3 linked regions of the Sporichthya polymorpha DSM 43042 genome follow. The protein of the gene in region 1 interacts with the protein of each later gene in a pairwise test. Links are inferred from orthologs where the notes say so. Each region holds a gene or a part of one and is shown in the gene's direction. Other genes may lie near its edges.

Region 1 (10,420 bases):
GTCGGCGCGCTCGATCGCGGTGGGGTCGTCGGTGGCCGGCGCGGGGGTGGTCATGGCCTTGTACTCCTCGATCGTGGTCATCTCGTTCTCCTGGTCGGTGTCGGTGCTGCCGGGCTCGTGAGAACCACGTTAGGGAGATTGCGGTCAGTTTCTGTCCGCAATGCCGGGGCAGACTTCCGGCATGGCGAACACGAGTTCCCGGACGCTGCGGTTGCTCTCCCTCCTGCAGGCGCACCGGCACTGGCGGGGGAGCGAGCTGGCCGAGCGGCTCGGCGTCTCGGAGCGGACGCTGCGGCGCGACGTCGACCGGCTCCGCGAGCTCGGCTACGACGTCGACGCAACGCCCGGTGTGGACGGTGGGTACCAGCTGCGGGCCGGGTCCGCGCTGCCGCCGCTGGTCGTCGACGACGAGGAAGCGGTCGCGCTCGCCGTCGGAATGCAGGCCGCGACCGACGGCGCGGTGCCGGGGCTGGAGGAGGTCTCGGTCCGGGCGCTCGGCAAGGTCGTCCAGGTCCTGCCACCGCGGCTGCGTCGTCGCGTCGAGACGTTGCGTGCGATGACCGTGCCCGCGACCTGGGGCCCGAGCAGCGGTGGGCCGAGCGTCGACACCGAAGCGCTCGTCGTCGTTGCGCAGGCGTGCCGCGACGGCGAGCGTCTGCGCTTCGACTACACCGCGCGTGAAGGAGAGGAGACCGCCCGGCACGTGGAGCCGCACCGGGTCGTCAAGCTCGGCCGGCGTTGGTACCTCGCGGCGTGGGACGTCGACCGTGCGGACTGGCGCAGCTTCCGGCTCGACCGTCTGCGCGGTCCGCGCAGCACCGGCGCCCGGTTCGTACCCCGCACCCCGCCGGGCGGGGACGCGGCCGAGTACGTGAAGTCCTCGATCGTCGGGCTGCGGGAACCGCAACGCGTGGTCGCCGAGGTCGAGGCGCCGGCCGACCGGGTGCAGGCCAGGATCGGCCGGTGGGCGCTGGTCACCCCCGTCGACGACGCGCGGTGCCGGGTCGAGATGACGGCGGATCAGTTCGAGTGGCCGGCCATGGCGCTCGGCTCACTCGGGGCCGAGTTTCGTGTGGTCGAGCCCCACGAGCTGCGTGTCTACCTGCGTGAGTGGTCCGACCGCTTCGGTCGGGCGACCGCGTGAGGCGAGCAGGTAGAGGGGAGCGGGGAGCACGAGCAGGACGGCGGAGACCGCGAACCCGGCGACCAGGCCTTGGCCGCCGGCGAGCGCGCCGAGGGCCGGGGCGGCGATCATGCCACCCATCCGGGAGGTCAGGCTGTTGACGCTGACCATCGTCGCGCGGTGCGTGGCCGTCGTGTGTCGGTGCACGAGGCCGTAGTGGGCGACGTTCGCGGTGCCGTGGACCAGATAGAAGCCGAGGTACCCGAGCACCAGCCCGATCGGCCCGGCGATGACGACGGCGAGCGCGACTCCCACGCCCTGGGCGACGCGCGCGACGATCGCCGCGCGGACCCACGAGCCGGTCCGCCGGGCGACCCACGGCGCGGCCGCGGCGCCGGCGCCGCTGACGGCCCACGCCACCGCGGCGGTGACGGCGTAGGCGAGGACGCCTTGTTCGGTGTCGCCGACGAGATCGACCATGCGCAGGCCCGAGAGGACCTCGACCCCGGCCATGCCCGCCCCCCAGAGCAGTTCGACCGCGGCGAGTGCGCACAGGGCTCCGCTGACGCGCAGCAGCCCGACCGCCTCGCGGATCGTGCGCGCGGAGTCGCGGACGGGGGCCCATCCGCGTCCGGCCGTGCGAGGCCGGCTCTCGTCGAGCAGGTGCCACAGGAAGGCGAGGTCCACGATCCGCAGCGCGATCGCCACGACGATCGGCAGGGCCAGCGCCGGCCACGCCGCCGGTGTGGGGACGAGCGCCAGTACGCCGCCGAGCAGGGCACCGCCGCCGAGCGCGGCGGAGATGACGACGCTCTCGGCGGCGAGCCCGGACTCGATGTCGGCGTCGGGGTCGGCGGCCTGGGCGGCGTCGACGAACCAAGACTCGAGCGGGCCGGAGTCCAACGCGCGGTAGACACCCTCGATCGCCCAGGCGGCGACGAACAACCACGTCGCCTCGGAGAACGAGATCAACGCCATCGAGACCAGGCTGATCAGGCCGGCGATCAGCAGGACAGGCCGGCGCCCGATCGTGTCCGCGAGCCCGCCGGTCGGCAGCTCGAACAGGACAACCATCGCGCTGGACAGCCCGGACAGCAGGCCGATCGTCGCGACCGACAGGCCGCGCTCCTGCAGCAGCACCGTGAGGACCGGGATCAGCAGCCCGACGGGGAACCAGCGCGTCGCGCTCAGCACGAGGAAGCGCCGGCGGACGCGCCGTGCGTCGTCGAGGGACACGAGTCAGCCCGACACGTCCGGGTGCACGTGCAGCATCGCGGCCACCGGGGCGAGTCCGGCACCGTCGGCCGGCGGGTCGTTGACGTCGATGACCGGCTCGCCCGCGGCGCGGGCGGTCTCCCCGAGTGCGCGGTAGCGCAGGACGACCGCGTGGAGCTCGGCCAGCATCTCCTTGGTCTGATCCACCGTCAGGTACAAGCGGTAGTCCGAGAGGTCGGAGAGTTCCAGCCATGGCCGCGGCCAGTCGTTGTGGACGTCGAGCCAGGCCTGGGTCTTGTCGGTGTTCGTGCGCAGGTGGTAGCCGACGAGCCAGTCGGCGGCGGCGCGGGCGTCGGGGTCGTCGCGGAACTCCGAGCTCGACCAGGACGTGAAACTCGTGGACGGCCCGCCACCAGCGGTCGCGGCCGTCCCCGGAGTCGGGGACCTCGGAGACCATGCCGATCTCGGCGAGCTTGCGCAGGTGGTAGCTCGTCGTTCCGCTGTTCGTGCCGAGGCGGGCCGCGAGGCCGGTCGCCGTCGCCGGTCCGTGCGAGCGCAGCGCCCCGACGAGCCGGTTGCGCAGCGGGTGGGCGAGCGCACGGACGGACTCGGCGTCGAGACGCTTCTGGGTCGGGTGCGGCACGTCGGTCATGACCTCACGGTAGATCGCAGAACAATTCTGCACAAGAATTCTGCAGAGAAAATCTGCGATTGGCGCCCGCCGTTAGGCTGGGACGTGTGACGCTGCGTTTGTACGACACCGCGACCCGTTCGACCAGGGATTTTGTGCCCGCCGAGCCCGGCCGGGCGTCGATCTATCTGTGTGGGGCGACCGTCCAGGCCCCGCCGCACATCGGGCACATCCGGTCCGGCGTCAACTTCGACATCCTGCGGCGGTGGCTGGAGCACACCGGCTGCACGGTCACGTTCGTCCGGAACGTCACCGACATCGACGACAAGATCCTCCGCAAGGCCGACGAGCAGGGCGTGCCGTGGTGGCAGGTGGCGCAGACGAACGAGAACGCGTTCGCCTGGGCGTACGACGTCCTCGGCTGCCTGCGCCCGACGGTGGAGCCGCGGGCGACGGGGCACGTGCCGGAGATGATCGTGCTGATGCGCCGGCTGATCGAGCGGGGCGCCGCCTACGCCGCTGGGGGTGACGTCTACTTCTCCGTCGGGTCCTTCGCCGACTACGGCGCGCTGTCGGGGCAGAAGCCGGACGCGATGCAGGCCGCCGGCGACACCGACGCCGAGACGCACAAGCGGGACCCGCGCGACTTCGCGTTGTGGAAGTCGGCGAAGCCGGGGGAGCCGTTCTGGGAGACCCCGTGGGGGCCGGGCCGGCCGGGTTGGCACCTGGAGTGCTCGGCCATGGCCGGGAAGTACCTCGGGGACCGCTTCGACATTCACGGCGGTGGTCTGGACCTGGTGTTCCCGCACCACGAGAACGAGATCGCTCAGTCGAAGGCCGCCGGGGAGGAGTTCGCCCGGTACTGGCTGCACAACGGCTGGGTGACGATGTCGGGCGAGAAGATGAGCAAGTCGCTCGGCAACTCCCTGCTGGTCTCGGAGATCGTGAAGCGGGTGCGGCCCGTCGAGCTGCGGTACTTCCTGGCCGCGCCGCACTACCGCTCGATGGTCGAGTACTCGGAGGAGTCGCTCGCCGAGGCGGCCACCGCCTACGGCCGCATCGAGACGTTCGTCCGCAACGCGACTGACCTGGTCGGCGACGTGACGCCGGGTCAGGTTCCTGCCGCGTTCGCGGACGCGATGAACGACGACCTCGGGACTCCGCTGGCGCTCGCGGCCGTGCACACCGCGGTGCGGGAGGGCAACACCGCCATCGCGGCCGGGGACAAGGACACCGTGACGGCCCGGCTGGCCGAGGCGCGGGCGATGCTCGGGGTGCTCGGGCTCGACCCGGTTGCGTGGGCGGACTCCTCCGGCAGTGACCTGCACGCGGTCGTCGACGGCCTCGTCGCGTTGGCGCTTGAGCAGCGGGCCGCGGCCCGCGAACGCAAGGACTACGCCGCGGCGGACGCGATCCGTGATCGCCTCCGCGCCGCCGGCGTGGTCATCGAGGACACCCCCCACGGCCCGCGCTGGACCGTCGGCAACCCGGAGGCCTGATGGCGGGCAACAGCAAGCGACAGGGCGCGGTCCGCAAGGGCGCGTCGAAGAAGGGCGCGACGGTCGGGTCGGGCGGCCAGGCCCGCCGGGCGCTCGCGCCGAAGGGGCCGACGCCGAAGGCGACCGAGCGCACCGGGCACCCGGCCGCGCGCCGCGCTGCCGCGGCGGCGAAGCGGGAGGCCGCGGGGCGACGACCGGCGACCGGTCCCTCGCGCACGGGCAAGCCGTCGGGCAAGGCACCGAAAGACTCCGGCGAGCTCGTCATCGGACGCAACTCGGTGCTGGAGGCGTTGGAGGCCGGAATCCCGGCGTCGGCGCTGTTCGTGGCCGAGCGCATCGACTCCGACGACCGGGTGCGGGAGGCGTTGAAGTACTGCGCGCAGAACGGCATCCCGCTGCTGGAGGCGCCGCGCGCCGAGCTCGACAAGATGACGGCCCGGGCGTTGCACCAGGGGCTGGTGCTGCAGGTGCCGCCGTACGAGTACGCGCACGCGGACGACCTGCTGGCGCGCGCGGGGCGGGCGGCGCCGCTGATCGTGGCGCTCGACGGCGTCACCGACCCGCGGAACCTCGGCGCGGTGCTGCGGTCGGCGGAGGCGTTCGGTGCGCACGGCGTGCTCATCCCGGAACGTCGCGCCGCGGGCATGACCGCGGGGGCGTGGAAGACCGCCGCCGGTGCCGCGGCCCGGCTCCCCGTGGCGCGCTGCACGAACCTGACCCGCGCGCTGGTCGCGTACCAGAAGGCGGGCTTGATGGTCGCGGCGCTCGACGGTGACGGCGACGTCACGATCGGGGACCTCGAACTCGCGGGCGATCCGCTGGTGCTCGTGATCGGCGCGGAGGGCAAGGGCGTCTCGCGGCTGGTGTCCGAGGCGGCCGACGTGCGGGTCCGGATTCCGATGCCGGGTGCGACGGAATCGCTGAACGCGGGCGTGGCGGCCGGGATCGCGCTCTACGAGATCTCGCGCCGCCGCTCCTCCTGAGAGGTGCTCAGGCACTGACCCCGGTCGAGCTCGTGAACTATTTCCCGAGCTCAGCGGGCATTTCTTCGCGAACCCGATCGGCCTACTCTGCGTTTACCGGCTCGTCCGCGGGAGCAAGGAGGACGTCATGCGGATCTCCGACGTGTTGCGTAACAAGGGCACCGAAGTCTTCACGGTGCAGCCCGACACCCCGGTGCGGGACTTTCTGTCCGTGATGGTCGAGCGCCGAATCGGTGCGTGCGTCCTCTCCGCCGACGGTGTGACCGTCGTCGGCATCGTCTCCGAGCGCGACATCGCCCGAGCGCTCCACGAGGGCGGGGCCGACATCCTCGCCGCCCCGGTCTCGGCGATCGCGACCGCCGAGGTCCACACCTGTCACCCCGAGGAGAGCCTCGACGACCTCACCCGCGTGATGACCGAACGCCGCGTCCGGCACATCCCGGTCCTGGTCGACGGCCGCCTCGCCGGGCTCGTCAGCATCGGCGACATCGTCAAGCATCGGATGGACGAACTCGAAACCGAACGCCAGGCTCTCGTCGACTACATCTCCTCCGCCGGCTGACTCCGGCCCCCGGTACGCTGGGCCCTTCGCCGGCGTGGCGCAATTGGTAGCGCACTCGACTTGTAATCGAAAGGTTGCCGGTTCAAGTCCGGCCGCCGGCTCTTCTGACCTGCGGAAACGTGCTTACTCGATGAGTTGAGTCCGACTCATGCCAGCCAATTCATGGCCAACGCATCGGTCACCGCGGGTGACCGCCATGGCCTGTCGGGTCTGCTGGCGCCGTGGACTTCAGGGAATCCGCATCCTATAAATCTCGATCGTGAATTTATAGGAAGTGCCGTTGTCCTATAAATTGTGGGCTTGGACTGGAAGGATCCGACCCAGTGCCCGCGAACTGGGGGAGCCGTGCAGGTCAAGCAGCTTCGAAAGTCCCCGATCGGGGCGCTGCAGCCGGTCACGCTGCACGACGCGCTGTCGGACCAGCAGATGAACACGTTCGCGTTCGTCCCGGCGCCGTTGCCCGCGGACGTCACCTTGTCCAGTCGGACGCACAAGGCAGTCGCGGCCGCGCATCAGGCGATCGGCGAGTTGGAAGCCGGCGTACGCCGCTTGCCCAACCCGAGCCTGTTGGTCCGGCCGGCGCTGCGCCGCGAAGCCCAGAGCACCTCGGCGTTGGAAGGCACCTACGCGCCCATCGCCGAGGTGCTGGAGGCCGACTTCGTCGAGGATTCCCGCCGCAGCCCCGAGGTCCGCGAAGTCATGAACTTCGTCCGCGCCGCCGAACGCGGGCTGGAGCTGATCGCCAAGAAGCCGATCTGTGTGACCGTCATCAACGAGTTGCAGGGGATCCTGGTCAAGGGAACCCGTGGCGATCACTACGACGCCGGGCAACTTAGACAACGTCATGTCGCGATCGGCGACGAAGGTCGCGGTGTCCAGCACGCCCGCTTTGTGCCCCCTCCCCCTGGGGCGGTCCTGATCGACGGAGTGAGCGCGTGGGAGTCCTGGATCAACGCCGAGGACGATCTCGCACTGGTGGTGAAGTGCGCCCTGGGGCACTACCAGTTCGAGACCTTGCACCCGTTCAGTGACGGCAACGGCCGCATCGGCCGCCTCATCGTGGTGCTGCAGCTGGTGCAGGAGCAGGCGCTCAGCTTCCCGCTACTGAACATCTCTCCGTGGTTCGAAGACCGCAAGGAGCAGTACAAGGATCACCTCCTCAACGTCTCCCTCACCGGGCAGTACGACGAGTGGATCCAGTTCTTCTGTCACGCCGTCGTCGCCCAAGCTCGCGACATGATCAACCGCACCGATGATCTACTGACGATCCGTCAGCAGATCCTGGACCTGATCCGAGTCAACAAGGCACGCGGAGTGATCCTCGACATCGCCGAAGACCTGATCGGCTACCCGTACATCACCCCGAGCGAGGCCGCCCACCGCCACAACGTCACCTACCCGCCGGCCAACAATGCCCTACGCAAGCTCGAAGAACTCGGCGTCATCCGCGAGCTCACCGGCGGCACCTACGGCCGGATTTTCGTCTGCCGGCAGGTCCTCGAGGTGATCGCTCGTCGATGACGGAACGGCCATGATCACAGATGTGACACCTTCATTGGGGGAATCGTTGAACAGCCAGTCCGACCAGGAAAAGACCCTGCTCGACACCCTCAGGCTGCCCCGCGACGCCGGCGGTTGCATCACGGTTGTGCGCGGGGCGGACCTCGACGCGGTGCTGTCGGCTTTCGGAGCACAATCATCCCGTGCCGTTGCTGAAGGCATGGAGGGCCCCCTGGCAGTACCCGAGTCCGGGGGACGGACGGGAGCGATCCGCCGGCACGTACACCCGGACGGGCACTCCCGTGCCGTCCCGACCCGGCACCGTCAGGTGCCGGATCTCCACGTCAGATCCGGTATCCCCCGCCGCAGAGGAGGACCTCGCCGCTGACGTAGTCGGACTCCGGTTGGCAGAACAGGTAGGCGGCGCCGGCCGCCTCGGCCGGCGTTCCCGGCCGCCCGAGCGGAATGAGCGTCTTGGCCTGCTCCAGGAACTCCGGGTTGACTCCGACCTTGAGCTCGCGACCGTCGACCTCGAGCGTCGCGCCGCCGGCGGCCACCTCGGTCAGCCGGGTCAGGATGAACCCGTACGCGACGCAGTTCACCGTCACGTTGTAGCGGCCCCACTCCTTGGCCAGCGTCTTCGTCAGGCCGACGATGCCCGCCTTGGCGGCCGCGTAGTTGCTCTGGCCGACGTTGCCGCCCAGACCCGCGACCGAGGAGATGTTGACGACCTTGCGGCACGGCACGGGCTCACCGGCCTGCTGTGCTGCCTTCACGGCTCGGGAGATCACGGGCTGCGCGGCTCGCAGGATCTGGAACGGCGCCTTGAGGTGGAGGTCCAGGATCGCGTCCCACTGCTCGTCCGTCATCTTCTGGATCACGGAGTCCCAGGTGTAGCCGGCGTTGTTGACGATGATGTCGAGCCCGCCGAAAGCCTCTTCCGCGGTCTGGACGAACCGGTCCGCGAAGCCCGCCTCGGTCACACTGCCCACGCAGGTCACGGCTTGCCCGCCGAGGGCCTCGATCGCAGCGGCGGTTTCCTTCGCCGGCTCCGCATCGAGGTCGTTGACCACGACCGACGCCCCGTCCGACGCCAGCTTCAGCGCGATCTCCCGGCCGATCCCGCGACCGGAGCCGGAGACGATTGCCACCTTGCTGTCGAGCTTTCCCACGAGTTGCTCCTTGATCGGGTTGCGTTCAGGGGAGGGCGACGACGGCGTCACCGGTGAGGGTGACGGTCCCGTCGGCCAGGGTCACGGTGAGTTCGACCGTGGCCTGCCGTTCGCCGTCTCTTTCGTCGACGGCGACCACGGTTCCGGTGCAGAGCGGCTGCGCGTTGACCGGCGTGATGGACGCGAAGCGCACGCGGAACGCCCGCAGGTTGCGCTGATCGGTCCAGCCGGTGAGCAGACGGCCGAGCACGGCCATCGAGAGCATTCCTTGCGCGAAGACGTCGTCGAGGCCGGCGGACCGGGCGACGTCGAGGTCGAGATGGATCGGGTTGAGATCGCCGGAGCCGCCGGCGAACAGCGCGAGCACTGTTCTCGTCAGGTCGGGGCCCTGCAACGGCGGCAGCGTGGTGCCGGGGGCCAGCTCGAGGACGGTCATCGTGATTCTCCCGCCGTCTCGAGCTCACGCACGACCAGCGTCGTGCGCAGGCAGGCGACCACCTCGCCGGCACGGGTGACCTCGGTCTCCCGGACGAGGAACTTCAGGGCGCCGCCCTTCTTCTCGTACGTGTCGACGAGGGTGCTCCGCGCCTGGACGACGTCGCCGGCGAACACCGGGGAGAGGTAGGTGAACTCCTGCCCGCCGTGCAGGAGCGCCCGCAGGTCGACGCCGAGCTCATCGAGCCACCCCGTCGGTGCGGGTCCTTCCAGTTCGACCCCGAACAGATAGGTCGGCGGGACGAGAAGGTCGGGGAACCCGGCCCGTCGCGCCGCGTCGACGTCGGTGTACACCGGGTCCGTCTCACCGGTCGACTGCGCGAACAACCGCAGCCGGCCGCGTTCGACCGTCATTTCGACCGGTGGGGTCGTCAGTCCGACCGCGTGGGCGAAGCTCATCGGCCGGCCCGTTCGTAGAGCGTGACGACGCAGGCGCCGCCCAGACCGAGGTTGTGCTGAAGGGCGAGCGGGAGGTTCCCTTCGACCTGGCGCGCCCCGGCTTCGCCGCGCAGTTGCCACACCAGTTCCGCGCACTGGGCGAGCCCGGTCGCGCCCAGGGGGTGGCCCTTGGACAGCAGCCCCCCGGACGGGTTGGTGACGACGCGACCGCCGTAGGTGTTGTCGCCGGCGAGAACGAACTTCTCCGCCCCGCCCTCCTCGACCAGGCCCAACGACTCGTAGCTGAGGACTTCGTTGGTGGAGAAGCAGTCGTGCAGCTCGGCCACCCGGATGTCCAGGGGATCGACGCCGGACTCTGCGTAGACCTGATCGGCGGCGCGCTTGGCCATCTCGTAGCCGACGAGGTTGATCATGGAGGTGCCGTCGTCGAAGGTGCCTGGCCCGTCGGTGGTCATCGCCTGCGCGCGAATGCGGACCGGTGCCCGCACGCCGTGACGGGCGGCGAACTCCGCGCTGCAGATGACCGCGGCCGCGGCGCCGCAGGTGGGCGGGCAGCACTGCAGCCGCGTCAGCGGACCGTAGATGTGGGGGGAGTTCAGCACCTCGTCCTCGGTGACGAGATTGCGGAACACCGCGTACGGGTTGTTGGCGGCGTGCCGGCGGGCCTTGACCGAGATCTTCGCGAATAGCGCCGGGTTGACCCCGTAGCGCTCGGCGTACTCCGCTCCGGCACCGCCGAACATCTGGGCGGCCTGCGGGGCCTCCGTGCGGGTCTGGATGCGGTCCATCGCCTGGTTGGTCCGGCCGAGCGCGTCGGGCCGGTCGTCGAACACCGCGTTGA
Region 2 (7,987 bases), 800 kb from region 1 along the record:
GACCCGACTCGGCATCGTGCCGATCGGCTACGCCGACGGCATCCCGCGGACGGCGAGCAGCCGTGGCCCGATGCTGGTCGGCGGACGGCGCGTCACGATCGCCGGTCGCGTCTGCATGGACCAGGTCGTGCTCGACCTCGGGGACCTCGACGTGACCGCCGGCGACGAGGTGCTCGTGTTCGGCCCCGGCGACGGCGGTGAACCCACGGTGCAGGAATGGGCCGACACGATCGGCACCATCACCTACGAGGTCGTCACCGGCATCGGGGCGCGAATTCCGCGGGTGTACACCGGCGCATGAGTTCGGCCGAACCGTTCGGAGTCACCGAAGCAGCAGCTGACGCGGGGTCAGGTGCCTTGCGCTGGGCGGTCAGTGCGGGTCTGATGGCCGGCGGCGCTCTCGCCACGGCCGGGGCCCGGCGCTACGCCCGGGCGCGCGCCGCCGCCCGCCCGGACCCGTTGCGCAAGGAGCCGTTCGGCGCGCTGCACACCGACCCGATTCTCGTGACCGCGAACGACGGGGTCGAACTCGTCGTCGAGGTCGAGGAGCCGGACGGCGCTCCCGTCGGCGCCCCGACGATCGTCTTCCTCCCTGGCTTCTGCCTGCCGATGGACTGCTGGCACTTCCAACGTCGCGACCTGCGCGACCTGGGCCGGCTGGTCTTCTACGACCAGCGCGCGCACGGCCGGTCCGGGCGCGGGGCTCCCGAGCACGCCACGATCGAGCAACTTGCCGACGACCTCCACGCGGTCCTGCAGGCTGTGGCCCCGCAGGGTCCTGTGGTCCTCGTCGGGCACTCGCTCGGCGGGATGGTCGTCATGGGCTACGCCGACGCTCACCCGAAGCTCTTCGGTGACCGGATCGTCGGCGTCGCGCTGCTCACCACCTCGCCGGGCCGGCTCGCGGAGATGACCCTCGGCCTGCCCGCCGCGCTCGTGCAGCGGATGTGGCCGGTCGCGCCGACCGTCGTCAACCGCGTCGCCACCCACCCGCTCGCCGTGCGCCGCGGGATGAAGGCCGACCGCGGGATCGGGCTGATGATCACGCGCCGGCTGTCGTTCGGGCGCGCCGACGTCCCCACGTCGCTGGTGCGGTTCGCCGGTCGGCTGCTGTCGTCCACGCCGCTGGACGTCTTCGCCGAGTTCTTCGCCGAGTTCGACCGGCACGACAAGGAGGCCGCGCTCCCGGTGCTGCAGACGTGCCCCACGCTGATCGTCGCGGCCGAGCGGGACATGCTCACGCCCGCGGACCACAGCCGGGCCATGGCACGGATCCTCCCGGAGGCGGAGCTGCTGGTGCTGCCGCACTCCGGTCACCTCGTCCAGCTCGAGGATCCCGAGGAGGTCAACGCCGCGCTGCGCCGGTTGCTGGAGCGCGTGCGCCTGACCGCCGCCCCGACGGGCAAGCGGCGCAAGCCTGCGTCAGGATCGTCGTCATGACCTCCCCCTTGGTGCTGGAGATCCCGACCGCCGCCGACATGCAGGCGCTCGGCGCGCGGCTGGCGTCCGTGCTGCGCGCGGGGGATCTCCTCGTTCTCACCGGCGACCTCGGCGCGGGCAAGACGACGCTGACGCAGGGCCTCGGTGCCGCGCTCGGTGTCCGGGGTCGGGTGGCGTCGCCGACGTTCGTCATCTCCCGGGTGCACCCGGCCGACGGGGCCGGCCCCGCGCTCGTCCACGTCGACACGTACCGGATGGCCGACGCCCTCGAAGTCGCGGACCTCGACCTGGAGTACTCGCTGGCGGACTCGGTCACGGTCGTCGAGTGGGGTGCGGGGCTGGTCGAGGACCTCTCCGCCGACCGGCTGGAGATCGTGCTCACGCGGCAGGCCGAGCCGCCGCCCGGGGCGGACCCTGACGACCCGAGCGCCGCAATCCGCACGGTGACCGTCACCGCGGTGGGCGACCGGTGGGCCGGGACCGACCTCGCGGCGGCGCTGTGCGTGCCCTCCGGAGCCTGACCTACGCTTGCGCGCGTGCTGCTGCTGGCTCTGGACACCTCGACCCCCGCGGTCTCGGTCGCGCTCTGGCGGGACGGGGAGACCCTCGCGGCGGAATCCGTCGTCGACGCCCGGCGGCACAACGAGCTGCTCGCCGTCCACGTCGAGGCCGTCCTGACCCGGGCTGGTGTGAAGCCCCGTCAGCTCGACGGGGTCGCTGCGGGCGTCGGCCCCGGGCCGTACACGGGGCTACGCGTCGGTCTGATGACGGCCCGCGCCCTCTCGCACGCGCTCGGCGTCCCGGCGTACGGGATCTGCTCGCTCGACGTCCTCGCCCGTGCGGCCGCCCGCATCGTCGACGGCGAGTTCGTCGTCGCCACGGACGCCCGGCGCAAGGAGGTCTACTGGGCCGGCTACGCCGACGGGCAGCGGGTCTCCGGCCCGGCGGTCGACAAGCCGGGTGAGGTGCCCTACTCCGGCCCGGTGGTGGGCGAGGGCGGCGTGCTCTACCCGGAGGCGTTCCCCGGCGCGCGCCCGCCGCTGTACCCCGACCCGGCCGACCTGGCCGCGATCGTCGCCGAGCACCTCGCCGCCGGTCGCGAGACGCTCCCGCTGGAGCCGCTGTACCTGCGCAAGCCGGACGCCGTCGAACCCGGGGCCCGCAAGCGCGTCGGGGGCTGAGGTCCCCGTGGCGGACCTGGGGCCGATCCGCTGGTGGGACGTGGAGACGCTCACCGCGATCGAGGCCGACCTGTTCGGGGTCGACGCCTGGTCGGCGGAGACGTTCTGGGGTGAGCTCGCCGGCATCCCCGAGACCCGTTGGTACCGGGCGGCGGTGGAGGGCGAGGAGATCGTCGGCTACGTCGGGTTGGCCGCGATCGACGGCACCGGTGACGTCCAGACCGTGGCAGTCCGCCGGGACCAGCAGGGCAGCGGACTCGGAGCCCTCCTGCTCGACGCTCTGCTGGCGGAGGCTCAGAACCGCGGCTGCTCCGAGGTCCTGCTCGAGGTGCGCGCCGACAACCCGGCCGCGATCCGGTTGTACTCCAAGCGCGCCTTCGAGCGCATCGCCGAACGGCCGCGCTACTACGCCGACGGCGTCGCGGCGCTGATCATGCGCCGGGTGCTGGATCCGATAGCGGCGGACTGACCGGGCGCACCAGCAGGGCGATCCGGCCCCTGCCGTGCCGGGTGACCACCACGGTCGCCTCGGCGGAGCCGCGCGCGCCCCGCAGCAGGTCGCGGCGCAACTGCTCGGGCAGGACGTCCACCCCGCGCTTCTTCACGACCACGACACCCACCCCGCGCTCGCGCAGCACCGCGCGCAGCCGGGACACCGAGAACGGCAGGACGTCGGTGACCTCGTACGCGGTCGCGAACGGCGTGGGCACGTGGGTGTCCGCGGTGACGTAGGCGATCGTCGGGTCCAGCAGCCGGCCGTCGACCGCCTCGACGACGGCGCCGACCAGGTGGGCGCGGATCACCGCCCCGTCGGGTTCGTACAGGAACCGACCGGGGTCGCCGACCGGCGGTGGCTCCTCCTCGCTGTCGGGCCCGGCCGCGCTCAGCGTCTGCCCTCCCGGCAGGAGCGTCGCGCGCCGCCGCGCGCCGTCGGCCAGGCCGGCCGCGAGGCCCGGGGAGTACAGCGCGGCCTCCTTCACCTCGCCGCGCAGGGACACCCACTCGATCGCGACGCCCGGCTCGGGCAGGTTGTGGGGGATGCCGGGGGCCACCTTCGCCACCGTCGCCGGCCGCCGCAGCAGCTCCCGCACGAACGACCACGGTGGCGAGTACGCGTCCGGATCGAACACGCGGCCCCGCGCCGCGCGCCGGGCCGGATCCACGAACACCGCCGCGCCCCCGAGGTCGACCTCCCGGACGTCTCCCACCACGACCCCGGCAGTGGAGATGTCATCTCCAGTGCCGGGGGAGCCGAGGGTGAGGTTGGCCGCCGCCACCGCGGCGGTGAGGGTGTCGGCGTCGACGGCGGTGACGGTCAGCCCGGCGGCGCGCAGAGCGAGCGAGTCGGTCCCGATCCCGCAGCAGAGGTCGAACACCGGCGCCCCGGGGCCGAGCGCGGCGGCGACGCGGGCCGCACGGTGTGCGGCGACGACCGGGTGGGTGGCCTGCTCCAGCCCGGCGGGGGTGAACCACATCCGCGCCGCGGCCGGCCCGAACTTCGCGACGGCCCGCTCGCGCAGCCGCGCCTGGGTCAGCGCCGCCGCGACGAACTCGGCCGGATGCTCCCGCCGCAGCCGGGTCCCGAGCCGCAGCGCCGCGGCGTCGTCGAGCGGCCCCGCCCCCGCCAGCTCCGCGAGCACCGTCGCCCCGTCCGAGCCCTGCAGCGCCCGGAACACCGCTAGGTCCACAGAACCTCCGTCGTCCGCGAGGGGGTGCGGGGGGCGAAGCCCCCCGCCAGCCTTTCGCGCCTGGGCGAGCAGCCGCGATGCTTTTCGGGGGGCCGTCGGGGGGCGAAGCCCCCCGACTGTTGGCACTCAAGTTGACTGAGTGCTAACGCTTGCATAGGGTCTGCGTTGGCACTCTCCCCTGGAGTCTGCCAACACACTCGCACCCCGGCCTGACCCCCGCGACGGCAGTCCGGAACGCGTCCACTGGACACCCATTCGCATTCAGGTGACCCCACGTTCGTAAGAAGGGGAAGGTCAGCAGGAATGACCACCAAGATCACTCCGCTCGAGGACCGCGTCGTCGTCAAGCCGCTCGAGGCTGAGACCACGACCGCTTCGGGTCTCGTCATCCCGGACACCGCCAAGGAGAAGCCCCAGGAGGGCGAGGTCATCGCGGTCGGCCCGGGTCGTTTCGAGGAGGGCCAGCGCCTTCCGCTCGATGTCGCGGTCGGCGACGTCGTGCTCTACAGCAAGTACGGCGGCACCGAGGTCAAGTACGGCGGCGAGGAGTACCTGATCCTCTCCGCGCGCGACCTGCTCGCGAAGATCAGCAAGTAGTCGCAGCAAGCAGTCCGCCGAACACCCGTCCGCCCCGGTCGGCCCGTCACACCGGGCCCCGGGGCGGTCGTGTCGGACGGTCGGTCCGTTCGATCACCAGAGCCAGACGTAGTCAGAGGGGACAGTCCCGGCGATGCCGAAGATCCTGCAGTACGACGAGGCCGCACGCCGCAGCCTCGAACGGGGCGTTGACGCCCTCGCCAACGCCGTCAAGGTGACGCTCGGCCCGAAGGGCCGCAACGTCGTCATCGACAAGAAGTTCGGCGCTCCGACGATCACCAACGACGGCGTCACCGTCGCGCGTGAGGTCGAGCTCGACGACCCGTGGGAGAACCTCGGCGCGCAGCTCGCCAAGGAGGTCGCCACCAAGACCAACGACGTGGCCGGCGACGGCACGACCACGGCGACCGTGCTCGCGCAGGCGATGGTGCACGAGGGCCTGCGCACGGTCGCGGCCGGCGTGAACCCGATGAGCCTGAAGAAGGGCATCGACGCGGCGACGAAGGCGCTCTCGGAGCGTCTGCTCGAGAACTCGCGCAGCGTCGACACCCGCGACGACATGGCCAACGTGGCCACGATCTCCGCGCAGGACCGCAGCGTCGGTGACCTGATCGCCGACGCGTTCGACAAGGTCGGCAAGGACGGTGTCATCACCGTCGAGGAGTCGAACACGATGGGCGTGGACCTCGAGTTCACCGAGGGCATGCAGTTCGACAAGGGCTACCTGTCGCCGTACTTCGTCACCGACGCGGAGCGCATGGAGACCGTCCTCGAGGACGCTTACATCCTGCTGAACTCCGGCAAGATCTCCTCGATCGCGGACCTGCTCCCGATCCTCGAGAAGGTCGCGCAGGCCGGTAAGCCGCTGGTGATCGTGGCCGAGGACGTCGAGGGCGAGGCCCTGTCGACGCTCGTCGTCAACAAGATCCGCGGCACGTTCACCTCGGTCGCCGTCAAGGCCCCCGGTTTCGGTGACCGCCGCAAGGCGATGCTCGAGGACATCGCGGTGCTCACCGGCGCCGAGGTCGTCAGCCCCGAGCTCGGGCTCAAGCTGGACCAGGTCGGCCTCGAGGTGCTCGGCCAGGCCCGCCGCGTCGTGGTGACCAAGGAGGACACCACGATCGTCGAGGGTCAGGGCAACCAGGACGACATCGCCGCCCGGGTCTCGCAGATCCGTGCGGAGATCGAGAACACCGACTCCGACTGGGACCGCGAGAAGCTCCAGGAGCGCCTCGCGAAGCTCGCCGGCGGCGTCTGCGTCGTCAAGGTCGGCGCGGCCACCGAGGTCGAGCTCAAGGAGCGCAAGCACCGCATCGAGGACGCCGTCTCCGCGACGCGCGCCGCGATCGAGGAGGGCATCATCTCCGGCGGTGGCGCGGCCCTGGTGACCGCATCCACGGTGCTCGACGACAACCTCGGCCTGACCGGTGACGAGGCCACCGGCGTCCAGGTGGTCCGCCGCGCGGTCGACGAGCCGCTGCGCTGGATCGCCGAGAACGCCGGCTTCGAGGGCTACGTCGTCGTCGCCAAGGTCCGGGAGTCCGGCAAGGGCTTCAACGCCGCCACCGGCGAGTACGGCGACCTGGTCGCGCAGGGCGTCATCGACCCGGTCAAGGTCACCCGCTCCGCGGTCCAGAACGCCGCCTCGATCGCCAGCATGCTGCTGACGACCGAGACCCTCGTCGCGGAGAAGCCGGCCGAGGAGGCCCCCGACGCCGGTGGCCACGGCCACGGTCACGGCCACTGATCGACGCACCGTCAGGCACCACCCACGCACCAGCCACGACCCGGTCCCCGCACGGGGGCCGGGTCGCCTGCGTTAAGTCCGGACTCTCCCGATTCCAGACGCGAGTTTGTCCGGATTCACCCGGAGTTGTCCCGATCCTCGATGGCGGAGCGCGAAACACCCCTTAACCGGAATGGCGCAATAGCCCGTGTCCCGGGGGAAGCGGGCGATACGTTCCGCCGAGGAGGTGCCATGTCGACGGTCCTGGTGTGTGACGGTTCCCCGCTGATCCGCGAGCAGCTGCGGCGCGCGGTGAACGGGGTTCAGGGTGTGGAGAAGGTGGTCATGGCGGCCACCGAGGACGAGGCGATCGAGCACGTCCGGGCGCAGCCGCCGGACCTCGTCCTCGTGGACGCGGCGCTGACACAGCGCGGGGGAGCGGGTGCGGTGCGCCGGATCCGCGCGGCCGATCCCTCCGCGCGCGTGCTGCTGCTGACGCGGCCCGAGGACCCGGACGCCACGGTCGTCGCGGCGGTGGCCGCGGGGGCCCGCGGCTATCTGCGGAAGGACGCCACGCGGGCCGAGGTGCGGGTCGCGGTCGGCCAGGCATTGACCGAGCCGCACAGCAACGGCAGCGGGACGGACAGCGACGGTGATCACAGTCCGCCACCGGCGTTGACGGAACGTGAGCTGGAGGTCCTCGCCGGGATGTGCGAGGGGCAGTCCAACGCGGAGATCGGCCGCGGACTTTATTTGTCCGAGGACACCGTGAAGACGCACGCCAGAAGGCTTTTCCGCAAGCTCGGGGCCGCGGATCGGGCCCACGCTGTGGCCATCGCGCTGCGCCGAGGGCTCGTGAGGTAGCAAAATGGTCACATGGCGGTCGCCGGCGTAACGCCGTCCGATCCGGATCCGATGGGAAGTCGGACGGATCGGATCGATCTGCGCGACCTGGCAGCGGCCGCCATTGCGGGAGACCGCGGCGCCATGGACGCGCTGCTCGCGACGATCCGCCCGATGGTGCTCCGGTACTGCAGGGGACGACTCGGTCGCCTGCCCGGCGCCGAGTACGCCGCGGACGACGCGGCACAGGAGGCTTGCATCGCCGTGCTGACCGCACTGCCGCGCTACCGGGACGAGGGCCGCCCGTTCGAGGCCTTCGTCTTCGGCATCGCCGCACGCAAGGTCGCCGACGTCCAGCGGGCCGCGATGCGTGCCGCCACCCCCACGGCCGACGTTCCCGAGCGCACCGACACCGCGCTCGGGCCCGAGGAGGCGGCGCTGGCGGCCGCCGACGCCGCCCACGCCCGCGACCTGCTCTCGCGCCTGCCCGAGAACCTCCAGGAACTGCTCGT
Region 3 (9,267 bases), 800 kb from region 1 along the record:
TGGGCCACGTCGACGTCAGCCGCCTCCAGCACCGCCTGCCCGACGGCCGGCTGCTGCTCGACGAGGTCTCCTTCCGCGTCGGGGACGGCGCGAAGGTGGCACTGGTCGGGGCGAACGGCTCCGGCAAGACGACGCTGATGAACCTGATCGCCGGTGACCTCGACCCCCAGGCCGGGACGGTCACCCGCAGCGGCGGGCTCGGCGTGATGCGCCAGTTCATCGGCCACCGCGACAGCTCCGAGAACGGCACGGAGAACAGCTCCCAGGCCACGGTCCGGGACCTGCTGGTGTCGGTGTCCTCACCCCGGGTGCGGACGGCTGCCGGCGAGCTCGACGCCGCCGAGCTGCTGATGATGGAGCGCGACGACGAGCGGACCCAGCTCCGCTACGCCCAGGCCCTCGCGGACTGGGCCGACGCGGGCGGTTACGAGGCTGAGGTGCTCTGGGACGTCTGCACCCAGGCCGCGCTCGGGACGCCCTACGAGCGCGCGCAGTGGCGGGACCTGGTGTCCCTGTCCGGTGGGGAGCAGAAGCGCCTCGCCCTGGAGGCCCTGCTGCGCGGGCCGGACGAGGTCCTCCTGCTCGACGAGCCGGACAACTACCTCGACGTCCCCGGGAAACGCTGGCTGGAGGAACAGCTGGCCGCGACGGGAAAGACCGTCCTGTTCGTCAGCCACGACCGCGAGCTGCTGGCGCGGACGGCGAACCGGATCGTCACGGTCGAGGGTGGCTCCGCGTGGGTGCATGGCGGCGGATTCGACAGCTACCACCAGGCCCGGCTGGACCGGCATTCCCGGCTCGACGAGCTCCGTCGCCGCTGGGACGAGCAGCGCGAGCGGCTGCGGCAGCAGATGCTCTTCTACAAGAACAAGGCGGCCTACAACTCCGACATGGCCAGCCGGTACCAGGCCGCGATCAAGCGACTGGAGCGCTTCGACGCGGCCGGCCCGCCGGAGGAGCGCCCCCGCGAGCAGAACGTCACGATGCGCCTGCGCGGCGGCCGGACCGGCGTCCGCGCGGTGACGTGCGAGCGCCTCGAGCTGACCGGGCTGATGAAGCCGTTCGACGTCGAGTTCTGCTACGGCGAGCGGATCGCGGTGCTCGGGTCCAACGGGTCCGGCAAGTCGCACTTCCTGCGGCTGCTCGGCGCGTTGCCCGACGGGGACGGCGGCGTCGCGCACACCGGGGTCGCCCGGCTGGGGGCGCGGGTCGTGCCCGGCCACTTCTCACAGACGTCCGACCATCCGGAGTTCGCGGCCCGCACGCTGGTCGAGATCCTCGCCGGGCACGCCCTGCCCCGCGGCGAGGCGATGGGGGCGCTGCGCCGTTACGAGCTGCATCAGGCCGGCGACCAGCTGTTCCGGACGCTCTCCGGCGGCCAGAAGGCCCGTTTCCAGATCCTGCTGCTGGAGCTCGCCGGGGCCACCCTCCTGCTGCTCGACGAACCCACGGACAACCTGGACGTGGACTCCGCGGAGGCCCTGGAGGAGGGGCTCGCGAGCTACTCGGGCACCGTGGTGTCGGTCACGCACGACCGCTGGTTCGCCCGCTCGTTCGACCGTTTTCTGGTCTTCGGGTCGGACGGCGTCGTCTACGAGTCGGCGGAGCCGGTCTGGGACGAGACCCGGGTGGTTCGTCCCCGCTGAGCGCGGACCGATCCCCGGTTTTGCCCGGGGGGCAGGCGCCGGGTAGGCTGGCCCGTCGTTGCGGAGCGCCTGTAGTTCTCTGTGGCGCCGCACCACCGGTGGGTCCGGTAGGACCCGATTCCGAACCCCGCGAACCGAAGGCTTTTCACGTGCGCACGTACAGCCCTAAGCCCGGCGAGATCCAGCGCCAGTGGCACGTCATCGACGCCACGGACGTCGTGCTCGGCCGGCTGGCCAGCCAGACCGCCCAGCTGCTGCGCGGGAAGCACAAGCCGACCTTCGCGCCGCACGTCGACACCGGTGACTTCGTCGTGATCATCAACGCGGCGAAGGTCTCGCTGTCCGGCGACAAGCTCAACCAGAAGAAGGCGTGGCGCCACTCCGGGTACCCGGGCGGTATCCGCGGTGTCGCCTACTCCGAGCTCCTGGAGACCAGCCCCCGCAAGGCCGTTGAGAAGGCCGTCAAGGGGATGCTCCCGCACAACTCGCTGGGCCGCGCCCAGCTCCGCAAGCTGAAGGTCTACGCCGGGCCGGAGCACCCGCACCAGGCGCAGCAGCCCGTTCCGTTCGAGATCACGCAGGTGAGCCAGTGAGCACCGAAGCCGCCGAGACCCCTGAGGTCGCCGACCTCGAGGAGAACGCGCCCGAGTCCTACACGACCGAGTCCGCGCCCACGATCACCCCGGTCTCGAACATCGAGCCCGGCGCGGCGACCGGTCGTCGCAAGGAGGCGGTCGCCCGCGTCCGCATCGTGCCCGGCACCGGCAAGTGGAAGATCAACGGCCGCGAGCTCGAGAACTACTTCCCGAACAAGGTCCACCAGCAGATCGTCAAGGAGCCGCTGGTCAGCCTCGGGCTGGAGAACAGCTACGACGTCTTCGTCCGGCTGCACGGCGGCGGCGTCTCCGGCCAGGCCGGCGCGCTGCGCCTCGGCATCGCCCGGTCGCTCAACGAGGCCGACGCCGAGCACAACCGCCCGACGCTGAAGAAGGCCGGCTTCCTCACCCGTGACCCTCGCGCCACCGAGCGCAAGAAGTACGGTCTGAAGAAGGCCCGCAAGGCTCCGCAGTACTCGAAGCGGTAATTCAGCGCTTTCGTTCCGACCCGCGTCCCGTTGGGGCGCGGGTCGTGTGCGTTTTCGGCCCCCTGCGCCATCGTGTAGGCGATCATGGCCGGGTTCGGCACCAGGCACGCGCGCGATCAAGGGGTTCGACATGGGTCGGTTGTTCGGCACGGACGGCGTCCGCGGGGTCGCGAACGTCGACCTGACGGCGGAGCTGGCCCTCGACCTGTCCGCCGCGGCGGCCCGGGTGCTCTCGGCGCAGCGGACGGCGGGTGGGCGGCCCCTGGCGGTCGTCGGCCGTGACCCCCGCGCGTCGGGGGAGTTCTTGGAGGCCGCGGTCGTCGCCGGCCTCGCGAGCGCCGGGGCGGACGTCGTCCGGGTCGGCGTGCTGCCGACGCCCGGCGTCGCGCACCTGACCGCGGCGCTGGCGGCGGACCTCGGCGTCATGCTGTCCGCCTCGCACAACCCGGCGCCGGACAACGGCATCAAGTTCTTCGCGCGCGGTGGCCACAAGCTCCCCGACGCGACCGAGGACGAGATCGCCGCGCTGCTCGACGCCGACTGGACGCGGCCGACGGGCGGGGACGTCGGCCGGGTGCGTGACGAGGCGGACGCGCTGCGCCGCTACCTCGACTTCCTGCTGACCACCGCGCCGAACCGGCTCGACGGCATGACGGTCGTTCTCGACTGCGCGAACGGCGCGGCCTCCGAGGTCGCCCCGGCGCTGCTGCGCGCCGCCGGCGCCGAGGTCGTGACGCTGCACAGCGAGCCGGACGGCCTGAACATCAACGAGGCGTGCGGGTCGACCCACCCGGAGGACCTGCAGGCGGCGGTCGTCGCCCACGGCGCCGCGGCCGGGCTCGCCTTCGACGGCGACGCCGACCGGTGCCTGGCGGTCGATGCCGCGGGCAACCTCGTCGACGGCGACCAGATCCTCGCGATCCTGAGCCTGGCGATGAAGGAGGCGGGGCGCCTCGCCGACGACACCGTCGTCGTCACCGTCATGAGCAACCTCGGGTTCCGGCTGGCGATGTCCGACGCCGGGATCAAGGTCGTCGACACCGCCGTGGGGGACCGGTACGTCCTGGAGGCCATGCGCGCGGCCAACTTCACCCTCGGCGGCGAGCAGTCCGGCCACGTCGTGATGCTCGAGCACGCGACCACCGGCGACGGCGTCCTCACCGGGCTGCACCTGCTCGCCCGGGTCGCGGCCACCGGCCGGAGTCTCGCGGAGCTCGCCGCGGTGATGACCCGGCTCCCGCAGGTGCTCGTCAACGTGAAGGGCGTGAACCGGGGCGGGATCGCGGGCAGCACGGGGCTCGCCGAGGCCGTCGCGGCCGCGGAGGCCGAGCTCGGCACCAGCGGGCGCGTCCTGCTGCGCCCGAGCGGGACCGAGCCCGTCGTCCGCGTCATGGTCGAGGCCGCCTCCGCCGAGCAGGCGCAGAGCGTCGCGGACCGCCTCGCGGACGCGGTCCGGCTGCACCTGCCGCTGTCCTGACCTCAATCACTCCGACCGGTCCCCCGCCGGTCCCCCGGGCGGGCGGGACGAGTCGGGCATCCCGGACCCGAGGGGCCGCCGCGGACGGGTCGGGGACCCCGGCTGGAGTCGTTCGGCCCGTCCGGCGCGGCGTCTGCCTCTACGCTGATCATCATGTGCGGGATCGTGGGGTATGTCGGCGGCGAGACCGTCGGTCGGGATGCGCTCGACGTGGTGCTCGCCGGGCTCAAACGCCTGGAGTACCGGGGCTACGACTCGGCCGGCGTGGCCCTGGTCGCCAACGGTGAGCTGAGCGTCGCGCGCAAAGCGGGCAAGCTCGGCAATCTGGTCGGGTTGCTCGCGGAGGAGCCGCTGCCCGCGTCGCAGACCGCGATGGGTCACACCCGCTGGGCGACCCACGGCGGCCCGACGGACCGCAACGCCCACCCGCACCGCGACTGCACCGGCAGGGTCGCGGTGATCCACAACGGGATCATCGAGAACTTCGCCCAGCTCCGGGACGAGCTGGAGTCCGCCGGCTGCGAGCTCAGCTCGGACACCGACACCGAGACCGTCGCGCACCTGCTCTCGCAGGAGTTCGAGGGCGCGGGCCGCGACCTCGCCGAGGCGATGCGCCGCGTGTGCCAGCGTCTGGAGGGCGCGTTCACGCTCGTCGCCGTCCACGCGGACCTGCCGGACGTCGTCGTCGGCGCCCGCCGCAACTCCCCGCTCGTCGTCGGCCTGGGGGAAGGCGAGAACTTCCTCGCCTCCGACGTCGCCGCGTTCATCGCCTACACGCGTGAGGCGCTCGAGCTGGGCCAGGACCAGGTCGTCGAGCTGCGCCGCGAGGGCGTCTCCGTCACCAACTTCGACGGGACGCCGGCCGCCGTCCGTCAGTTCCACGTCGACTGGGACGCCGCCGCCGCCGAGAAGGGCGGCTACGACTACTTCATGCTCAAGGAGATCGCCGAGCAGCCGAAGGCGATCGCCGACACCCTGCTCGGCCGCGTCGGTCTCGACGGGCAGCTCGTCCTCGACGAGATGCGCCTGTCGGACGAGGAGCTCCGCGAGGTCGACAAGGTCGTCATCGTCTCCTGCGGGACGTCCTTCCACGCCGGCCTGATCGCCAAGTACGCGATCGAGCACTGGACGCGCATCCCCTGCGAGGTCGAGCTCGCGAGCGAGTTCCGCTACCGCGACCCGATCCTGTCCCGCTCGACGCTGGTCATCGCGATCTCGCAGTCCGGCGAGACCGCGGACACCCTGATGGCCGTGCGGCACGCCCGCGAGCAGCGCTCGCGCGTCCTCGCGATCTGCAACACCAACGGCTCGACGATCCCGCGCGAGTCCGACGCGGTCGTCTACACCCACGCCGGTCCGGAGATCGCCGTCGCCTCGACGAAGGCGTTCCTCGCGCAGATCGTCGCCTGCTACGTCGTCGGGCTCTACCTCGCGCAGGTCCGCGGTACGAAGTTCGGCGACGAGATCGCCACCGTCATGGACCAGATCAACGAGATGCCCGCCGCGGTCGAGAAGGTCCTCGAGACCATCGAGCCGGTGCGCGCCCTCGCCCGCACGCTCAAGGACAAGAAGTCCGTGCTGTTCCTCGGCCGCCACGTGGGGTACCCGGTGGCGCTCGAGGGAGCGCTCAAGCTCAAGGAGCTCGCGTACATGCACGCCGAGGGCTTCGCGGCCGGCGAGCTCAAGCACGGCCCGATCGCGCTGATCGAGGAGGGCGTGCCGGTGGTCGTCACCGTCCCGTCCCCGTCGGCGCGGCACCGCCTCCACGACAAGATCGTGTCCTCGATCCAGGAGGTCCGCGCGCGCGGCGCCCACACGATCGTCATCGCGGAGGAGGGCGACGAGGCCGTCGTCCCGTACGCGAACACCCTGATCCGGATCCCGCAGGTCCCGACGCTGCTGCAGCCGCTGGTCTCCACGGTCCCGCTGCAGGTCTTCGCCTGCGAGATGGCGACGGTCAAGGGCTACGACGTCGACCAGCCCCGCAACCTCGCGAAGTCGGTCACCGTCGAGTAGCCCGCGCCATCCCGCAGGAGCACGCCACTAGGGTTCGCGTTGTGATCGTGGGAGTCGGCATCGATGTCTGCGACATCGGCCGGTTCGCGACCGCGATGGCGCGGACGCCGGGGCTCGGGCCCCGGCTGTTCACCCCGGCCGAGCTGACGCGGGGGACCGCGTCCCTCGCGGCCCGGTTCGCCGCCAAGGAGGCGATCGCGAAGGCCCTCGGCGCCCCGAGCGGGCTCCTGTGGCACGACGCGGAGATCCTGTCCGACCGCAGCGGCCGGCCGACGCTGACGGTCCGCGGGACGGTCGCCGAGCGGGCACGGCTGCTCGGGGTCTCCGCCTGGCACATCTCGCTGTCCCACGACGCCGGGGTCGCCTCGGCGATGGTGGTCGCCGAGGGGTGGGGGACCCCGCCGATCGGCGCCGCCGCCTCCAGCGGGCTCGGGCCGCCGTTCGCGCCGCCCGCGGCCACCCCCGAGCACCAACCCCCGTCCCAGGAGTAGTCATGCGGACCGCGCACTCCGTCGCCGACGTCCGGGCCGCCGAGGCGGCCCTGATCGCCGAGCTGCGCAGGACCGGGCAGGGCGGGGACGTCCTGATGAACCGGGCCGCGACCGGCCTTGCCACCGCGTGCGCGGGCCTGCTGGGGCGGGTCTACGCCTCCCGCGTCGTCCTGCTGGTCGGCAGCGGCGACAACGGCGGGGACGCCCTCTACGCCGGCGCCCAGCTCGCCCGCCGGGGCGCGCGCGTCGACGCGCTGCTGCTTCACCCGGACCGCGCCCATGCCCGCGGGCTCGCGGCGTTCCGTGGCGCGGGCGGGCGGGTGGCTCCCGACGCGGCCGTGCTCGACCACGCCGACCTCGTCCTCGACGGGATCGTCGGCATCGGCGGGTCCGGCGGTCTGCGGCCGGGCGCGGCCGAGCTGGTTTCCCGGGCCGAGCTCGGCGGCGGGCTGATCGTGGCCGTCGACCTGCCCAGCGGCGTCGACGCGGACACCGGCGAGGTCCCCGGCGTCGCGGTGCACGCCGACGTCACCGTCACGTTCGGGACCTGGAAGCCCGGGCTGCTGATCGAACCGGGCGCGAGCCACGCCGGGGCGACGACGCTCGTCGACATCGGCCTCGGCGACCACCTGCCGGACCCGGCCGCCTGCGCGCTGCAGGACGCCGACGTCCTCGTGCCGTTCGGCTGGCTGCTCCCCACCGCCGACAAGTACCGCCGCGGTGTCGTCGGCGTCGTGGCGGGCTCGAAGACCTATCCGGGCGCCGCGGTGCTCGCGGTCGGCGGCGCCCTGCGGGCCGGCGCGGGCATGGTGCGGTTCGCCGGGCCGGGTCGCGTGGCCGACGCCGTCCGGGCGGCCTGGCCGGAGGCGGTCGTGACCGAGGGCCTGGCGAGCGACGCCGGCCGCGTCCAGGCGTGGGTCGTGGGACCCGGACTGGGCACCGGCGCGAAGGCGCGCCGCCGCCTCGACGCCGTCCTGGGCAGCGACGTCCCCGTGCTCGTCGACGCCGACGGCCTGACGCTGCTCGCCGAAGCCGGCGGCCTGGAGCGATCGGCTCCGACGCTGCTGACGCCGCACGCGGGCGAGCTCGGGCGCCTGCTGACGGCCGAGGGCGTCGCGGTCGAGGGGCCGGCGGTCGAGGCCGCCCGGCTGGCGCACGCCCGGCGCGCGGCCGAGCAGTACGGGGCGACGGTCCTGCTCAAGGGCTCGACGACCGTCGTCGTCCCGCCGGACGGTCCGGTCCGGGTCAACCCGACCGGCACCCCGCGGCTGGCGACCGCCGGGAGCGGTGACGTGCTGGCCGGCCTGGCCGGCACCTTGCTCGCGGCCGGACGGGATCCGGCCGACGCGGCGGCGACGGCCGCCTACCTGCACGGACTGGCGGCCCGCCTCGCGGCGGAGCCGGACGAGGCGGAGGCCGAGATCTCGGCCCCAGGCCCGGTCACGGCGACGGACATCGCGGCGGCCCTGCCGGCCGCCTGGCGGCACGTGGCCGGGGCCTGAACGACCCCGGCGGTGCCCGGAAGCGTTCTAGTACGGGAGCTTGCGCCCGGACGGGCTGCGGAGATCGAGCGAGCTCGGGTCGCGGCGCGACTGCTGGGCGCTGGTCCCCTTGCCCTTCTTGGCCAGGGTCTTGCGCTCGATGCGGATCTGGTTCTGCGCCATGGCCGAACCCCCTCCCCAAGGGGGCGGACGGTTACCGTCCGCTCTGTGCACCATGAGACGACATGACCTGGGTCACGGTTGCTCGGCGTTCGGATGATTTGGACATCCTTCAAACGGACGAGGGCCTCCCGTGACAGAAACGTGATGTGTTCTCGCGTTTCTGTCCGGGGATGCGGCCCGGTGTCCCGTTCGTCCCCGGCGCGTTTGTCCGGTGCGTACGCCCGGTGCGCGGCACCCGGCGTGTCGCGGTGCAAGGATGGGGAGCGATGAGCGATTCCAGCCCGCCCCTGGGGAACGCGCAGGCGCGCGTCGACCTGGCCGCCGTGCGCTCGAACGTCGTCGCGCTCCGTGGTCACGCGGGCGCGGCCGAGGTCATGGTCGTGGTCAAGGCTGACGGCTACGGCCACGGCATGGTCCCCGTCGCCCGGGCGGCGATCGCCGGCGGCGCGACCTGGCTCGGGGCGGCGGTGCTGGAGGAGGCCGTCGGTCTGCGGGCGGCCGGGATCGGCCCCGACGACGCCCGGGTGCTGTGCTGGCTGATCGCGCCGGGCGCTGACCTGGCGCCCGCGGTTGCCGCCGACGTCGACCTGTCCGCGAACGCGGTCTGGGCCGTCGAGCAGGTCGCCGCCGCCGCCGAGGCCGCGGGGCGCACGGCCCGACTCCACCTGAAGATCGACAGCGGCCTCGGCCGCGGGGGCGCCACGGCGGCCGACTGGGACGACGTCGTCGGCGCCGCCCTCAAGGAGCAGGCGGCCGGCCGTGTGCAGGTCGTCGGCATCTGGTCCCACCTCGCGTGCGCCGACGAGCCCGGGCACCCGAGCATCGCGGCTCAGGTCGAGGCGTTCACCGCGGCCGTCGCCGCGGCCGAGCGGGCGGGCGTCCGGCCGGA

The links.
Region 2: the proteins of rlmB (region 1) and tsaE interact in binary tests that used the Escherichia coli proteins (3 or more experiments, as listed by UniProt). The link is inferred for Sporichthya polymorpha DSM 43042 from one-to-one orthologs.
Region 3: the proteins of rlmB (region 1) and SPOPO_RS0114580 interact in binary tests that used the Escherichia coli proteins (3 or more experiments, as listed by UniProt). The link is inferred for Sporichthya polymorpha DSM 43042 from one-to-one orthologs.

The regions. Positions count from the first base shown.
Region 1 is NZ_KB913029.1:2,172,160-2,182,579, forward strand. The notes cover bases 3,460-6,459. They hold rlmB (23S rRNA (guanosine(2251)-2'-O)-methyltransferase RlmB), read left to right. Parts: upstream 3,460-4,467; coding sequence 4,468-5,451; downstream 5,452-6,459. Other genes in these bases: cysS (cysteine--tRNA ligase), read left to right, coding at 3,460-4,468; SPOPO_RS0110815 (CBS domain-containing protein), read left to right, coding at 5,579-6,013; SPOPO_RS0110825 (Fic family protein), read left to right, coding at 6,359-6,459. In the rest of the region: SPOPO_RS0110785 (DinB family protein), read right to left, coding at 1-81; SPOPO_RS0110790 (helix-turn-helix transcriptional regulator), read left to right, coding at 182-1,144; SPOPO_RS28975 (MFS transporter), read right to left, coding at 1,052-2,359; SPOPO_RS34810 (hypothetical protein), read right to left, coding at 2,363-2,557; more of cysS, read left to right, coding at 3,077-3,459; more of SPOPO_RS0110825, read left to right, coding at 6,460-7,534; SPOPO_RS0110830 (SDR family NAD(P)-dependent oxidoreductase), read right to left, coding at 7,858-8,685; SPOPO_RS0110835 (MaoC/PaaZ C-terminal domain-containing protein), read right to left, coding at 8,711-9,121; SPOPO_RS0110840 (MaoC family dehydratase N-terminal domain-containing protein), read right to left, coding at 9,118-9,579; SPOPO_RS0110845 (lipid-transfer protein), read right to left, coding at 9,576-10,420. UniProt on the Escherichia coli protein: Specifically methylates the ribose of guanosine 2251 in 23S rRNA.
Region 2 is NZ_KB913029.1:2,977,952-2,985,938, forward strand. Bases 200-3,198 are described here. They hold tsaE (tRNA (adenosine(37)-N6)-threonylcarbamoyltransferase complex ATPase subunit type 1 TsaE), read left to right. Parts: upstream 200-1,436; coding sequence 1,437-1,961; downstream 1,962-3,198. Other genes in these bases: alr (alanine racemase), read left to right, coding at 200-301; SPOPO_RS29670 (alpha/beta fold hydrolase), read left to right, coding at 298-1,440; tsaB (tRNA (adenosine(37)-N6)-threonylcarbamoyltransferase complex dimerization subunit type 1 TsaB), read left to right, coding at 1,977-2,621; rimI (ribosomal protein S18-alanine N-acetyltransferase), read left to right, coding at 2,629-3,090; SPOPO_RS0114615 (THUMP-like domain-containing protein), read right to left, coding at 3,053-3,198. Outside these bases: more of alr, read left to right, coding at 1-199; more of SPOPO_RS0114615, read right to left, coding at 3,199-4,309; co-chaperone GroES, read left to right, coding at 4,613-4,906; groL (chaperonin GroEL), read left to right, coding at 5,040-6,653; SPOPO_RS0114630 (response regulator transcription factor), read left to right, coding at 6,885-7,496; RNA polymerase sigma factor ShbA, read left to right, coding at 7,548-7,987. UniProt on the Escherichia coli protein: Required for the formation of a threonylcarbamoyl group on adenosine at position 37 (t(6)A37) in tRNAs that read codons beginning with adenine.
Region 3 is NZ_KB913029.1:2,968,454-2,977,720, forward strand. The notes cover bases 6,101-8,966. They hold SPOPO_RS0114580 (bifunctional ADP-dependent NAD(P)H-hydrate dehydratase/NAD(P)H-hydrate epimerase), read left to right. Parts: upstream 6,101-6,716; coding sequence 6,717-8,216; downstream 8,217-8,966. Other genes in these bases: glmS (glutamine--fructose-6-phosphate transaminase (isomerizing)), read left to right, coding at 6,101-6,223; SPOPO_RS35900 (hypothetical protein), read right to left, coding at 8,244-8,378; alr (alanine racemase), read left to right, coding at 8,645-8,966. In the rest of the region: SPOPO_RS0114550 (ABC-F family ATP-binding cassette domain-containing protein), read left to right, coding at 1-1,646; rplM (50S ribosomal protein L13), read left to right, coding at 1,796-2,239; rpsI (30S ribosomal protein S9), read left to right, coding at 2,236-2,730; glmM (phosphoglucosamine mutase), read left to right, coding at 2,861-4,207; more of glmS, read left to right, coding at 4,361-6,100; more of alr, read left to right, coding at 8,967-9,267. UniProt on the Escherichia coli protein: Bifunctional enzyme that catalyzes the epimerization of the S- and R-forms of NAD(P)HX and the dehydration of the S-form of NAD(P)HX at the expense of ADP, which is converted to AMP.